DNA from 2 places in the Lactococcus sp. KTH0-1S genome. Region 2 is predicted to be linked to the other one. Evidence: riboswitches for the same ligand, from Rfam matches in the RefSeq annotation. Region 2 holds a riboswitch; the other holds the start of a gene.

Region 1 (6,285 bases), 810 kb from region 2:
CCACTTTCATCAGTACCCATAAATGACTTTTCAACATCAATATCAATTCCACCTATAGCATCAATAAGCTTAATAAATGAATTGAAGTTAAAAACACAATAATGATCAATAGGAATATTAAAAGTTTTTTCTACTGTATTAACTGAAGCCGAAGGTCCTCCATAAGTATAGGCAGCTTCTATCCGTTGCATACCTTTATATGATTTTGAATCAATTTGAACAAAACTATCGCGAGGGATACTACAAAAAGTTGTCGTTTTTGTTTTTTTATTAATTGTAATAATCATCATCGCATCCGTTCGCGTCGTTCCCAAATTCCTCTCTTGAGTATTATCTAAACCCATGATCAAAAATGACTCTGTATCCTTATGTTTCTCAGATTTATAGTTGTTATCAACTTTATGATAACCTTTGTCTAATATATTATTTAAGCGATGATTGGCCATCGCGATATACCCAAATACTCCAACTCCTATTATTATTACTAGAGATATGAGAAATCCGGCTATTTTTTTTATTTTATTATTTCTTTTTCTCCTATGTGGAATCATATTAATTTTTCTTCCTTTCTTTTAACTACTAAAAATTTTTATTAACATTAAGTTCTGTCATGACTACCATCTCATTAGTAATTTCTTCAACAATACTTGAGATACTACTTATAGTTCTATGATTTCTTGGGATATCAATGTTGTAAACTTTCGCAATCCTCCCTGGATTTGAATCTAACAATATAATCCTATCAGACATTTGCACTGCTTGTTCTATATCGTGCGTAATCATTACAATTGATTTTGTGACAATTTGTTGACTTAACCACATACTAATAAGTTGATCTGACAGCTGTTTGGATGTTACAACATCTAAAGCAGAAAAAGGTTCATCAAGTAATAATAATGTAGGTTCTGCGGCTAAAGCTCTAGCAAATCCAACTCTTTGTTTCATTCCGCCAGAAATTTCTCTTGGATATGATTTTTCATTACCCTCTAGACCAATCATTTTTATTAGTTTTTTTACTCTATCGTTAATTTCATTTTTAGATATTTTCAAATTATTATCTATGCCAAATGAAACATTTTTATGAACATTTAACCATGGAAATAGAGCAAAATTCTGAAAAACCATACTAATATTTGGATCCGGTTCTTTAATCTTTTTTCCTTCAAAGATGATTTCTCCATGACTTGGATGAACAAGACCAGCTAAACTTCTCAATAATGTCGATTTCCCTGCTCCTGATTGTCCAATAAGACTTACAAATTCTCCTTCCTTTACGGTAAAGTTTATGTCTTTCAGAACTTGTATATATTTCTTTGATCTTTCTACTCCATAATCTTTGCAGAGTGAAGTTACTTTTATTAAATTTTTCTTTTCCATTCTTATTTCCTCCCTTTTTAATAATGGAATTTTTCTCTAGCATATTTGTAAAGTGGTTGCCAAACGAATATAATACACAATCCTACTACAGCACACATCGCCAAAGTACCAAGTGCTGATTTATCTTTAATTCCATCATTCACAGCAATATATTGCCCTAAGCCAGTAACATTTATTGTTTCTTTACCCCACTGTAGGCTTTCCGCTGATATATCTGCATTCCATGCTGCTCCCGCAGCATTTATGATAGCTGTTATCAAGTACGGAAACATTGATGGAATGAGATAGCGAGTCCACCACTTAAACTTGGATAATGGAAAAATTTTTGTGACTTCTTTTATATCATCTGGTATTGCTAAATACCCAGCAATAACATTGAAAAAGTAATACCATTGACAACCAACCATGATTAGCGGCAAAATCCACCACTCAAGTTGCTTATACCCTAAACTAATAAAAATTACTATGAATGGAGTATATACGTTTGAAGGAATCGATCCAACAACTTGTCCAATTGGTTGGATAAATCTTAAACGTCTTTTGTTACTTGCAACCCAAACCCCAAGAGGTGTAAAAATCGCTGCTGCTATAAGCATTGCTAATACTACCCTCAATGTAGTTAAAAGCATTAAGTGAGGGATTATTGAAAAATCTTCATGAGGTAAGAATCTATAAAGTTTAATAGCAGAGATAACAACCGCATACCCTAAAAGGATATACCAAATGATTGAAATATATTTCTTAACTTTTCCTAGATATTTAAAAATAAGATTTATCCTAAGAATATACCAAACTCTAGGTAACTTAAAAATCCAGAAATCTTTTATTTTTTGAATCCATTTCATTAATATTTTTCCAAAATTAGATGCTTTTACTAAATTGTATACAATTGATTTTGGAGGATTACCTTGAGTTGTTCCTTCATCATAACGATAATAATAAGTAGCTTTAACCAAAGGTTGAAAAACTAAGAAATTTAGTATGACGACATTAATAATTAAAGCAATAACAGCGAAACCACAAGCTTTAAAGTCTGCTCGATCTAATGCAACTTGAATATAAGAGCCAATTCCTGGCAAAATTAAAGTTTCAGACTTAGGGATTGCGACGGTAACCTGTTCACTTGCAACAATAGCAAACCATGCTGCTGACTGAGATATGACAAGATTCCATAGTAGGCCTGGAATTGAATATACAAATTCAAGACGCCAAAATTTTTCCCAAGCACTGTATCGAAATTGCGATGTTACTTCTTTCAAATCTTTGGGAACTACTTCCATTATTTGGTAAAGTGACAACATGATGTTCCATGCTTGCCCAGTAAACACTGCAAAAATGGCAAGCGCTTCTGCTCCCATTACATTACCTGGATATAATCCAAGTAAAAATGCAGTAGTGAATGTCATGAAACCTAATAAAGGAACTGATTCTAAGAAATTGACCATCGGCAAAATAATTCTTCTTGCAGTTTTAAACTTTACTGCCAATACACCACAAATAACAGAGAATAAAATTGACCACATCATTCCTACAATCATGCGAAACATTGTTCGCATTGAAAAATACGCAAGGTTTCCAATAGATAAAAAATCGTGCATTTTCTTGACATCATCCACTGAACTTTGAGATGGTAACGATGAAAGGGGTTGGTTAATAGTTATTTGTGTCACAATAAGAATAAATGCAAACAAACAAATAATACCAATTAAAATAAAATCACCCATAATAGATTTTACTTTTGGTTGTTTTGTATCAAGATATTTTCTTCTTGACATAAAAAGCCTCCTTTTCATATAAAGGGAGGCTCTCAAAATCAATAGATTATTAGTCTATTTAATCACGACATTTGAGTTTTAGCTTTCTGAGACGTAAGAAATGATATTTCTAGTTATCTTGGAAAAGCCTTGATTCGACTAGTCCTGCTTTACCCATTATTGTCTCTCGACAGTTCTGAGCGATAACCTATGTTCTTCAGAGTAACCTCACCTAATATGATTAGTTTTTATTTACTACAAAAAAAGTATAGCACTAGCTATACTTTTTGTCAAATTAAAAGGGATGCCCTACTAAAATTCTTTTTATTTCAAATTTGAAATAAATTATTTTGAAAAATATTTTTTTAAAATAAATCAGGGACAATCCGTGTTCCTGCTCCAGTTTTGACAAAGTTTTTCACATTTTCAAGCGAAGTAATCGTGGCTTGGTTGCCAGTATTTTCGACAAAAGCAACAGCTGCTGCCACTTTTGGTTTCATAGAACCTGCCGCAAAATAACCTTCTTCTAGATATTGACGCATTTCCTTAACTGGTACAATTCCTAGAGCTTTTTGATTGGGTTTACCAAAATTTAAAAAGACATCACCGACAGAGGTAAAAATAACTAGTTCATCAGCATCAACAAGTTCTGCTAATTTTGCTGCGGAAAAATCTTTATCAATTACTGCTTCAACTCCTTGATACCCCTTATTTTTTTCAATAACAGGAATTCCTCCGCCACCAGATACTGTAACCAAAGCTGATGATTCTAACAATGGTTTAATTGCGTTAGCCTCAACAATTTTGAGAGGTAAAGGTGAAGGAACTACTCTTCGGTAACCTCGTCCAGAATCCTCAATCAATTTCCAATCAGGATATTGAGTCTGAATATTTTTAGCCTCTTCTTGGCTATAAAAAGGTCCAATAGGTTTTGTCGGATTTTTAAAAGCCTCATCATTAGCATCAACTACTGTTCTTGTCACTACAGAAACAAATGGAACATCAGACATTCCATTATTAGCAAGAGCTTCTGTAAAAGCTTGTGCCATCCAATAACCGATTTCCCCTTGAGTCATAGCAACAGCTGTATCAAGTGGCATTGCCGGATTTTTAACTGAATTACTTTCAAGTTGTTGCAAAAGTAAATTACCAACTTGCGGTCCATTTCCATGAGTGACAACCATTTCAACATCATTGTCTTTTATTAAAGGCATTAATTGATCGGCAGTCTTATTAAGTGCCGTAGATTGTGCTTGCGCTGTAGGGTCGCTAGTTAAAATAGCATTCCCCCCTAGAGCAACTACAATACGTTTTGCCATTTTCTGTTAAATCCTCTCTACTCCTTATTTGGCTTTAGGTTGTTGTTGAGTAATACAATGGATATTTCCTCCACCATAAACTACTTCAACAGTGTTCACGCCAACTATTTCCCGGTCTGGAAACATCTCTTGAACTTGTTTTAATGCCAGAGCATCATTTTCATCACCGTATTGTGGTACGATAACTCCTTTGTTTGTAATCAAGAAATTCATATATGAAGCTATACAAATATCTCCGTCTTCACGTGGCATTGTTCCTTCAACTGTATCAATTCTAAATTGTTTTTTAATCGTTACATTTTTAGCTGGACAAGTCAATTTATGAACTTTGAGTTGACGTCCTTTAGCATCTGTCATTTGGTTCAAGCGTTTATAGGCATCTTGTGCTGCTTCATAAAATGGTGACTTCTCATCCTCAGTATAAATGCATGCAACTTCCCCTGGCGCTACGAAGCAAGCAACATCATCCACGTGACCATTTGTTTCTTCCGGGTCAATTCCATCCCCAAGCCAAAGAATTTTTTCAGCATTCAAATGTTCTTTAAGTTTATTTTCAATGTCCTCTTTGCTCATGTGAGGATTACGTCCTTCAGATAAAAGGCACATTTCAGTAGTCAAAACTGTTCCTTGACCGTCAACATGGAATGAACCTCCTTCAAGAACAAAATCATCTGTCCGATAAGAGTCAACACGTTCTAATTCACAAACTTTTTGTGCCACTAGATCATCTTGATCCCAAGGAAAATATAGACCATCAACAAGTCCACCCCAAGCGTTAAAAGTCCAGTCATTTGCTCGAAGTTCGCCCTTATCATTAATTACAAAACTTGGCCCACAGTCACGAACCCACGAGTCGTTATTAGAAACTTCAAGCACACGCACGTCAGCGGGTAATTGATATCGAGCATTTTGATATTGGGCTTGTGAAACTAACATTGTTACTGGTGTAAATCTACTAATTGCTTTAGCAACATTAGTAAAGGCAATCTGAACAGGTTTTGCTCCATCACGCCAGTTATCTGGACGTTCGGGCCAGATCATAAAAATTTGATCTTGAGCTTCAAATTCACCAGGCATCCGAAAACCATCTTCTTTTGGTGTTGTACCAATAATACGTTTTGCCATTTTTTCTCTCCTATTTTTTTATTTTTTTAAATTTAATAATTAATTCACCAATCACAATAAAAATAATTGCGCCAATTGTAATCGGTAATTGTTCTGTCAATGACGCCTTATCATATTGCAAAGGTATGGCTGTAAAAATTAATGATATGATAATAATAATCATTGGTAAGGCCATATATACTTTCAAGATTCCGTCACTGCCACTCACTTTAAATGGACGTGGAGTCTCAGGGTCAATCTTGCGCAATTTATAAAAGGCAGGGAAGACCGGAATATAACTCAATAAAAATAGAACTAAATTTAATGAGAAGAATGACCAGAACAAATCTTGATTGGGTAATAATGGAGCAATCACAACAATAAATGTCGCTACAATCCCATTCATCAAAGCTGCACCCCAAGAAATTCCATTAGAAGCACGTCTTTTTGAGAAGAATTTAGGCATGTCGCCATTATCAGCAGCATAACTAGCAATATTATTAACCCCTTGTGACCAAGAAACCATATTACCCACTAAAGTCAGCATAAACAAGAAAGCGATTAAACTAATGAACCAACCTGTCGGTGTACCCAGCATCACTTGGAAACTATCTACCAATCCCGAACTTGTCGATAATTTATCGGTTGGAATAGCAACACCGATCCCAAAGGCCGAAAACATATAAATCGCTGCAATTACGATCCCACCAATGATGATTGATTGTGGGATT
Region 2 (6,285 bases):
AATAATTCAGTAAGGATAACCCATCAATTGAGGGGAGGGGTTTTTACCAAATTAAGTAAATATAATACTTTTAAATATTATTACCACTATACTTGTTCAACTATACAATAAAACAGGGATTAGCTGATCCCTGTTTTATTATTATTTGTTTCCTTTAATATATTATATTGTTCTACAATTGATAGAAGCTGTAAAAAAAGTTGTTCTTGTTCCTCAGTTAGTCCACCCATTTTCAGTGAAAAATTGTCTGAGACTCCTAAAAGAAAGTCTGCGGAAATTTCTAATACCTGACAAATATTTACCAAAATTTCAATGGAAGAGTATTTTAATCCTTGTTCATAGGCAGATACAGTACCAGTAACAATATTTAATTTGTGAGCTAAGTCTGCTTGTGTTAAATTTTTGCTTTTTCTAGTAGCTTTTAAGCGATCGCTAAAAGTTCTAATGTCATTCGTAAACTAACATCTTATTATTGGTGAAGGAATTGTAGAGTTTTCTATACTTGTTGAGATTGAAATTAAATCTAAGACAGTTGATTTAGTTGAAGATGATCAAGCTTGAGCAGATTATTTATATTGTGTAGAACAGTATTAATCGGAACAACAACTAGAACTAGAAAACTATAAATATTGATGTAGAAAGATTTTTCTATGAGATGGAAAATCGAAAGAGAGTGATGCTGGGTTTTTCAATTATCATTATATTAACAGGTTAAAAAAGAGGAATACTTTCAACCTAATTAGTTAAATATGAGTTATAATTGGGAAATTAAACTTGATAGTGGCAGAGCTATACTCCAACTAGTGCGCAAGATTTTGGTGGAAAAATAAAAATAATGTTTTATTTACCCAATGCATATAAAGAAATTTTTGATAAACTATTGAATAAACATCATGTAAAAGTAGAGATTACTTATACAAATTATGATATAAGTAGAGAAAAATATTTTGTAATATGTAAAATATCTAAAGATTAGATATTTTAGAAAAAGGATAGGAGAAAATTATCATGGTTGATTTGAGTATAACTTTGGTTTTTTTATTAATAATATTAGTTGTTTTATACTTGTTCTCAAAAACTTCCGAAGGAAAAAAAGAAAATAGTAACAGAAAAAATATGAATATTAACTCTAATACTTGGATAATAGGTGCATTTATATTATATACTTTATCATTTGTTTCGGCGTGTGTCTCATTGTTTAAATTGTGGGTATATAGATCAGAAGATTTTGGTTCAAAAGTAAATTATTACGTTGGTGGGGATGCTTATAATTATATTATAAATGGAACTCATGCAACAGTATATATGCTATTATCTATATTGTTTACATTAATAGCTAGTGTCATATTAATCATCTTTTATTTGAAAAGAGCATTAAAATTGAAAGACACTGAATATTAAGGGAGAATAAATCATATATGGCTATTCAAATTAAAGAATGAAAATTCCAAGTATTATTTCTTTAAGTTCTTTTGCATAATTTTTTCCTTTGTGTAAATTTGTATTAATATCAAATAAATAAACACAAAGTTAAATATTTTTGGGTTTCTACATTTTGATCACTAAGCAGATAATGCCTATTAGTCTTGTAAGAATAATCTAAACATTGTCTTCTAATATCAATTAATTTAGGTTGTGGCACGCGCTTTTGTCCATTTGTATTCAATTATTTGTAAATAACCATGTTTCGCCCAACTATTCAAGAAATATAAAAAAGTAATCGAAAAAAAATACTATGTGATACATGGTATTTTTTATATATTTGTTTATAGCTATGCTAATTTTTTTATTAAAAAATGAGAAAAAAGTATGTAGCACATAGCTTTTTTTGATAATAATTAGTTGAATCAAAAATAAAAAATTTAAAAGTATTAGTTTTTGGGAGAAATAGTAATTTTGTAGCCGGAGTTGATCAATTATTATAGGACTTAACCAACAATATAAACCATAATGATTCAAACATACCTCTGTAAATAAAAATAGCTATATTATTTTTAGTAGATGCTATTTTTAAAGAACCCAGTTGTAAACTGGCTAATGTATTAGATTTAAAAAAAGTTATTGATATTTAATTTAGAGAAGATAATGATATGTTACAAAAGTTTCTACCGCGAGTTTTGTGGTGCGTATGGTAGTTGGTGGAATGCTAGCTGGGGGAATGGTGAAGATTGGGCAGCTTCAGCAAGTGCAGATGGATTTACAGTTGATAATAATCCTGTAGCAGGATCTACCATAGCAGTATTTGGACCGAATGTTCGAGGTGGAAGCTATGGGCATGTGGCAGTCGTTGAGAGTGTAAACAAAGCAGCAGGAACAATGGTGATCGGAGAGGCTATTGACCTAGGGAATGGTTATTTTAACACAACCAGTACAGTAAAAATAAGTGATGCAAACTATGGCTTTATACATGTTTAAGATTAATATTTAAATAAAAAACATTTAGGATATGGAATTTATCTCACATCCTAAATGTTTTTTTCTATTCAAAGAATTATAGGTATTGCTTAAATTAATTTGCAAGTGTAACTAGAATACTTATTAAACGGCAATAATCCTCCTAAATAACAAAATGAAACAAATAAGAAGGTGAAATCAGATAATATGCTTTGTACACTTTGTTGTTATAAAAATAAGCGTTCTCAGGTTGGAAAGGCTTTTACGTTTACGGTTGTAAACGATTTTCTTTACTTAAAAAAATTTAATTGATATACTTATAAATAATAGATAAAGAATTGAAGGACTTGATATGGATACAAAACCATTTATTATAAAGAAAATAACACTGAGAGCTTCTAATATTTCTGTAATGCGAAATTTTTATGAGAATCTACTACAATTTCATGTGATAAGTGAGACTGATAGTAGTGTTTCTTACGCTTTCAGGGAAAATGAAGAAGCTTTTCTCACTCTGGAATTTGGAGGTAGACTTAGAAAGAAAAATACAGCAGGTTTATTTCACTATGCAATATTGTTTCCTGATGTATCGTCAAAGGCGACAATAGTAGATAGAATTATTAAAAACAATTATCCAATAGGAGCTGGAGATCATTTAGTAAGTGAATCATTTTATATTAATGATCCAGAGGGAAATGGCATAGAGCTATATCACGATAGAGACTCTACTGAGTGGATTTGGGAAGATGGTAAAGTTAAAATGGGGACTTTACCAGTTGATGTTCAAGCTTTATTAGATCAAAAAAATAACCATTTAGATTATCCTAAAAATATGAAAATTGGTCATCTGCATTTCACGGGTAATTCAATTGCTAAATCAGATGAATTTTTTAATGAGCTATTAAATACCGATTTGGTATCATTTGTCGGGGATACGGCTCACTTTTATTCTCAGAATCACTATCATCATCATTTTGCCACAAATATTTGGGAGGGTGAAAATATAAATAAAAGAAATTTATTAGAAAATGGTATATTAAAATGGGAATTAGAAGTATCTAAAGATTACTATGACTCAATTTCACAAAGAATAATAGAGAAAGGTATTCCATTTAAAGATGATGAAAACTCAATCTCTATAGAAGATCATGTTGGATCGAAACTTATTCTATTTAAAAAAATATAGTATATTTATCATTCAAAAAAATTATTTATTGAACTTCTTATTTTATCTCTCTTATACAACAGTGGTGAATCCAAAACTTAACTATGAAAAAGTAGCACTAACTATATAGTGCCTCAATAGCCATGCTGAACAATAAGAGTCTAAGCATAGCAATGACATAAAAAAATACAATGATTGACTCTATATCAATAAAAATTTCATAAAATATTACTACTTCAAAAGTGCTATTAAGTAGTAATTAAATCTATTAAAATAAAAACAAAATAATTAAACTAAAATTTATTTTTGAATAATACGAGATAATCAGGGTGTGCATGCTTGGCTTTTAGTGAATTTTGTTATAATACATTACATAGAAAACCTAATAGTTTAACATTTGAAGGAGATGATTTATGAAAGATAAACAGTTATATCAAATAGCAAGTATTTGTTTTTTTATTGCAGGTCTTATATTTTTGATATTTGGACAAAGTCAACACACTATTTTCTTATTAGGTGTGTTATTTATAATTTTATCCATTAGTTTTATGGCTATTAGCAGAAATATACCAAAATGATAGGACTAAAATTGAAAGGCGCTTGTAAATATAAATAATATAAATACAAGAATTTTACTTTATTTTTGAGCGAGTTGTAAATCTGATTTTGTTTTAAAAAAATGGTAATGGTGAAAGTTAAAAAGACGAAATCGAATATTACTTATTACATGACACAGGTTTACTTTGATAGATAATCAAAAAAATTTCCTAGAGCCGGTTACATTGCAACGATTGAAGGTATTTTATAGGTTGATTTATAGTACATTTAGTAGATGCTTCAAGCCACATATTACTTGACTTTTAAAAATTTACTAGCCTATAATCATTGGTATAACAACAAATAAAAAATAACTTTCAAAAACCATCTAGCATGGACAGTTGATAAAATAAGTCGTGATGCCCGTATTGCTTTGGGGATTCGATAAATCTAATAAAAAACTCCTTAGTCAATACTGGCTAAGGAGTTTTTTATTTATTAACGAAATTCATTATTCCATTATAAGCTTTTTGTCTGTATATTTTAATCTTTGGTATTTTATTTTAAAAAATAGAATTTTTTCTTAGTTCTAATTTCTAAAAACTTAGTCATAACAAGAGGTTTAATCTAATAAAAAACATTTAAATTAGGTAATGCATTTGTTATTTGACTAAAAATATAGGTTATGTTATAATTTTTTTGCTTAGGAAATATTTTGAAAATTTAATTTAAGCAATTTTGGTTAGAGATTTTCTAACCATCGGTAGGTGAGGCTACCACAGGGATACGGGTTGCTGCCGCAGAGTCGTGGAGACACGATGAGAGGGCCAACAGTTCACGTCGAAAAAAGAAGGCGTGAAATAGTGCAACAACATCGCCCTGCGGAGCTAAAGCTTGAACGATACTGGGTACTTTAGTTCACTTGATAGTGTATCTTTTTGAAATCATACCTTGTCTACGTTCAACCGGCGTAGGCAATTTTTTTATAAAAAAGAAGGTGGTGAAAATGGATGGACAGAATAACAGTGGCTCAGACCCTGGGAGCTATAGGAAGAAAGATAGCATAAAAGTGGACAAGCATTTTTATCACTTCAATCTAATCTAGTTCTCTGAGTTGGAGCTATACAATCAAAATCTACTATAAATCAAAAATTGAGGTACAAGCCGATGACAAAAATGTTAATTCATAAAATAAAACAAAATAATAAAATAAGGGAGAAAAAGTTAGTAATTGATTTGCAACTAGAAATACTCTTATCGTTCATTTGGAAAATTAACAAAGGAGGATTCCTTTATGGATAAAAAAATTACAAAAAATAGTTTTTTAGATTTATCTATTTTGATTCCTTACTTGATTCTTTCAGCTGTTGGCTTACTCATGGTGTTTTCAGCAACTGTCCCCTATCAAATTAACCGAGGACTATCTCCTTATCGATTGGCAATTTCTCAAGGAGTCTTTATAATTATAAGTTTTGTGGCTTTAATTATTATTTATCGAGTAAAATTAAGAATTATAAAAAATGAAAAGATTTTAAAAATAATTTTTCTAATTATTATCTTGCTGATGATTTATTCAAGGGTTGGACCTAATACATCAGCGAATGGAGCACATGGATGGATTCCCTTACCAGGGATTGGAACCATTCAACCTGTTGAATTTGCAAAACTTTTTACTGTCTGGTTTCTTGCATCTATCTTTTCTAACAGACAAGAAGAGATTGAGAAAAATGATATTCAAGCAATTTTTAAGGGTAACAATCTCATAAAAAAAGTTGTAGGGGGATGGCGATTTCCGATTATCTTACTAATGATAGTGGAACTCAGTATGCCTAATTTAGGAAATACAGCAATTATTGGGCTCTTAGCCTTGATAATGATTGGTGCAAGTGGAATTTCTTGGCGATGGTTTTCAGGTTATGGGAAGATGTTGCTTACGATTAGTCTTAGTTTTTTGCTCTTTCTTTTTATCAGTGGAGGCGATTTGATTCCAGGATCTTATATTAATGCTCGATTTAAAGCATTCGTTAATCCTTTTACTGACTTGGCTTCTTCGGGTCATCAACTTGCTAATTCATATTATGCGATCGTAGATGGTGGCTGGTTTGGAAGAGGACTTGGGAATTCGATTGAAAAACAAGGATTTTTGCCTGAAGCTCATACAGATTTTATATTTTCAGTAATAGTAGAAG

Evidence for each region. A riboswitch is a leader RNA that binds a small molecule or an ion and turns the genes downstream of it on or off. The one in region 2 is predicted to bind magnesium.
Region 1: linked by a shared signal. The riboswitch ahead of ACRYLU_RS08355 (ABC transporter permease subunit) and the one ahead of ACRYLU_RS04610 (FtsW/RodA/SpoVE family cell cycle protein) in region 2 are both predicted to bind magnesium.

What each region holds. Positions count from the first base shown of each region.
Region 1 is NZ_CP195165.1:1,734,317-1,740,601, forward strand. Features, by position in the region: gene ACRYLU_RS08345 (LCP family protein) at 1-551, opposite strand, end outside; gene ACRYLU_RS08350 (ABC transporter ATP-binding protein) at 580-1,377, opposite strand; gene ACRYLU_RS08355 (ABC transporter permease subunit) at 1,395-3,152, opposite strand; M-box (ykoK) riboswitch at 3,209-3,378, opposite strand; gene arcC (carbamate kinase) at 3,497-4,450, opposite strand; gene aguA (agmatine deiminase) at 4,475-5,575, opposite strand; gene ACRYLU_RS08370 (APC family permease) at 5,586-6,285, opposite strand, start outside.
Region 2 is NZ_CP195165.1:927,606-933,890, forward strand. Features, by position in the region: gene ACRYLU_RS04585 (helix-turn-helix domain-containing protein) at 120-446, opposite strand; gene ACRYLU_RS04590 (hypothetical protein) at 1,009-1,401, shown strand; gene ACRYLU_RS04595 (CHAP domain-containing protein) at 2,086-2,415, shown strand; gene ACRYLU_RS04600 (VOC family protein) at 2,747-3,580, shown strand; gene ACRYLU_RS04605 (hypothetical protein) at 3,973-4,137, shown strand; M-box (ykoK) riboswitch at 4,849-5,010, shown strand; gene ACRYLU_RS04610 (FtsW/RodA/SpoVE family cell cycle protein) at 5,391-6,285, shown strand, end outside.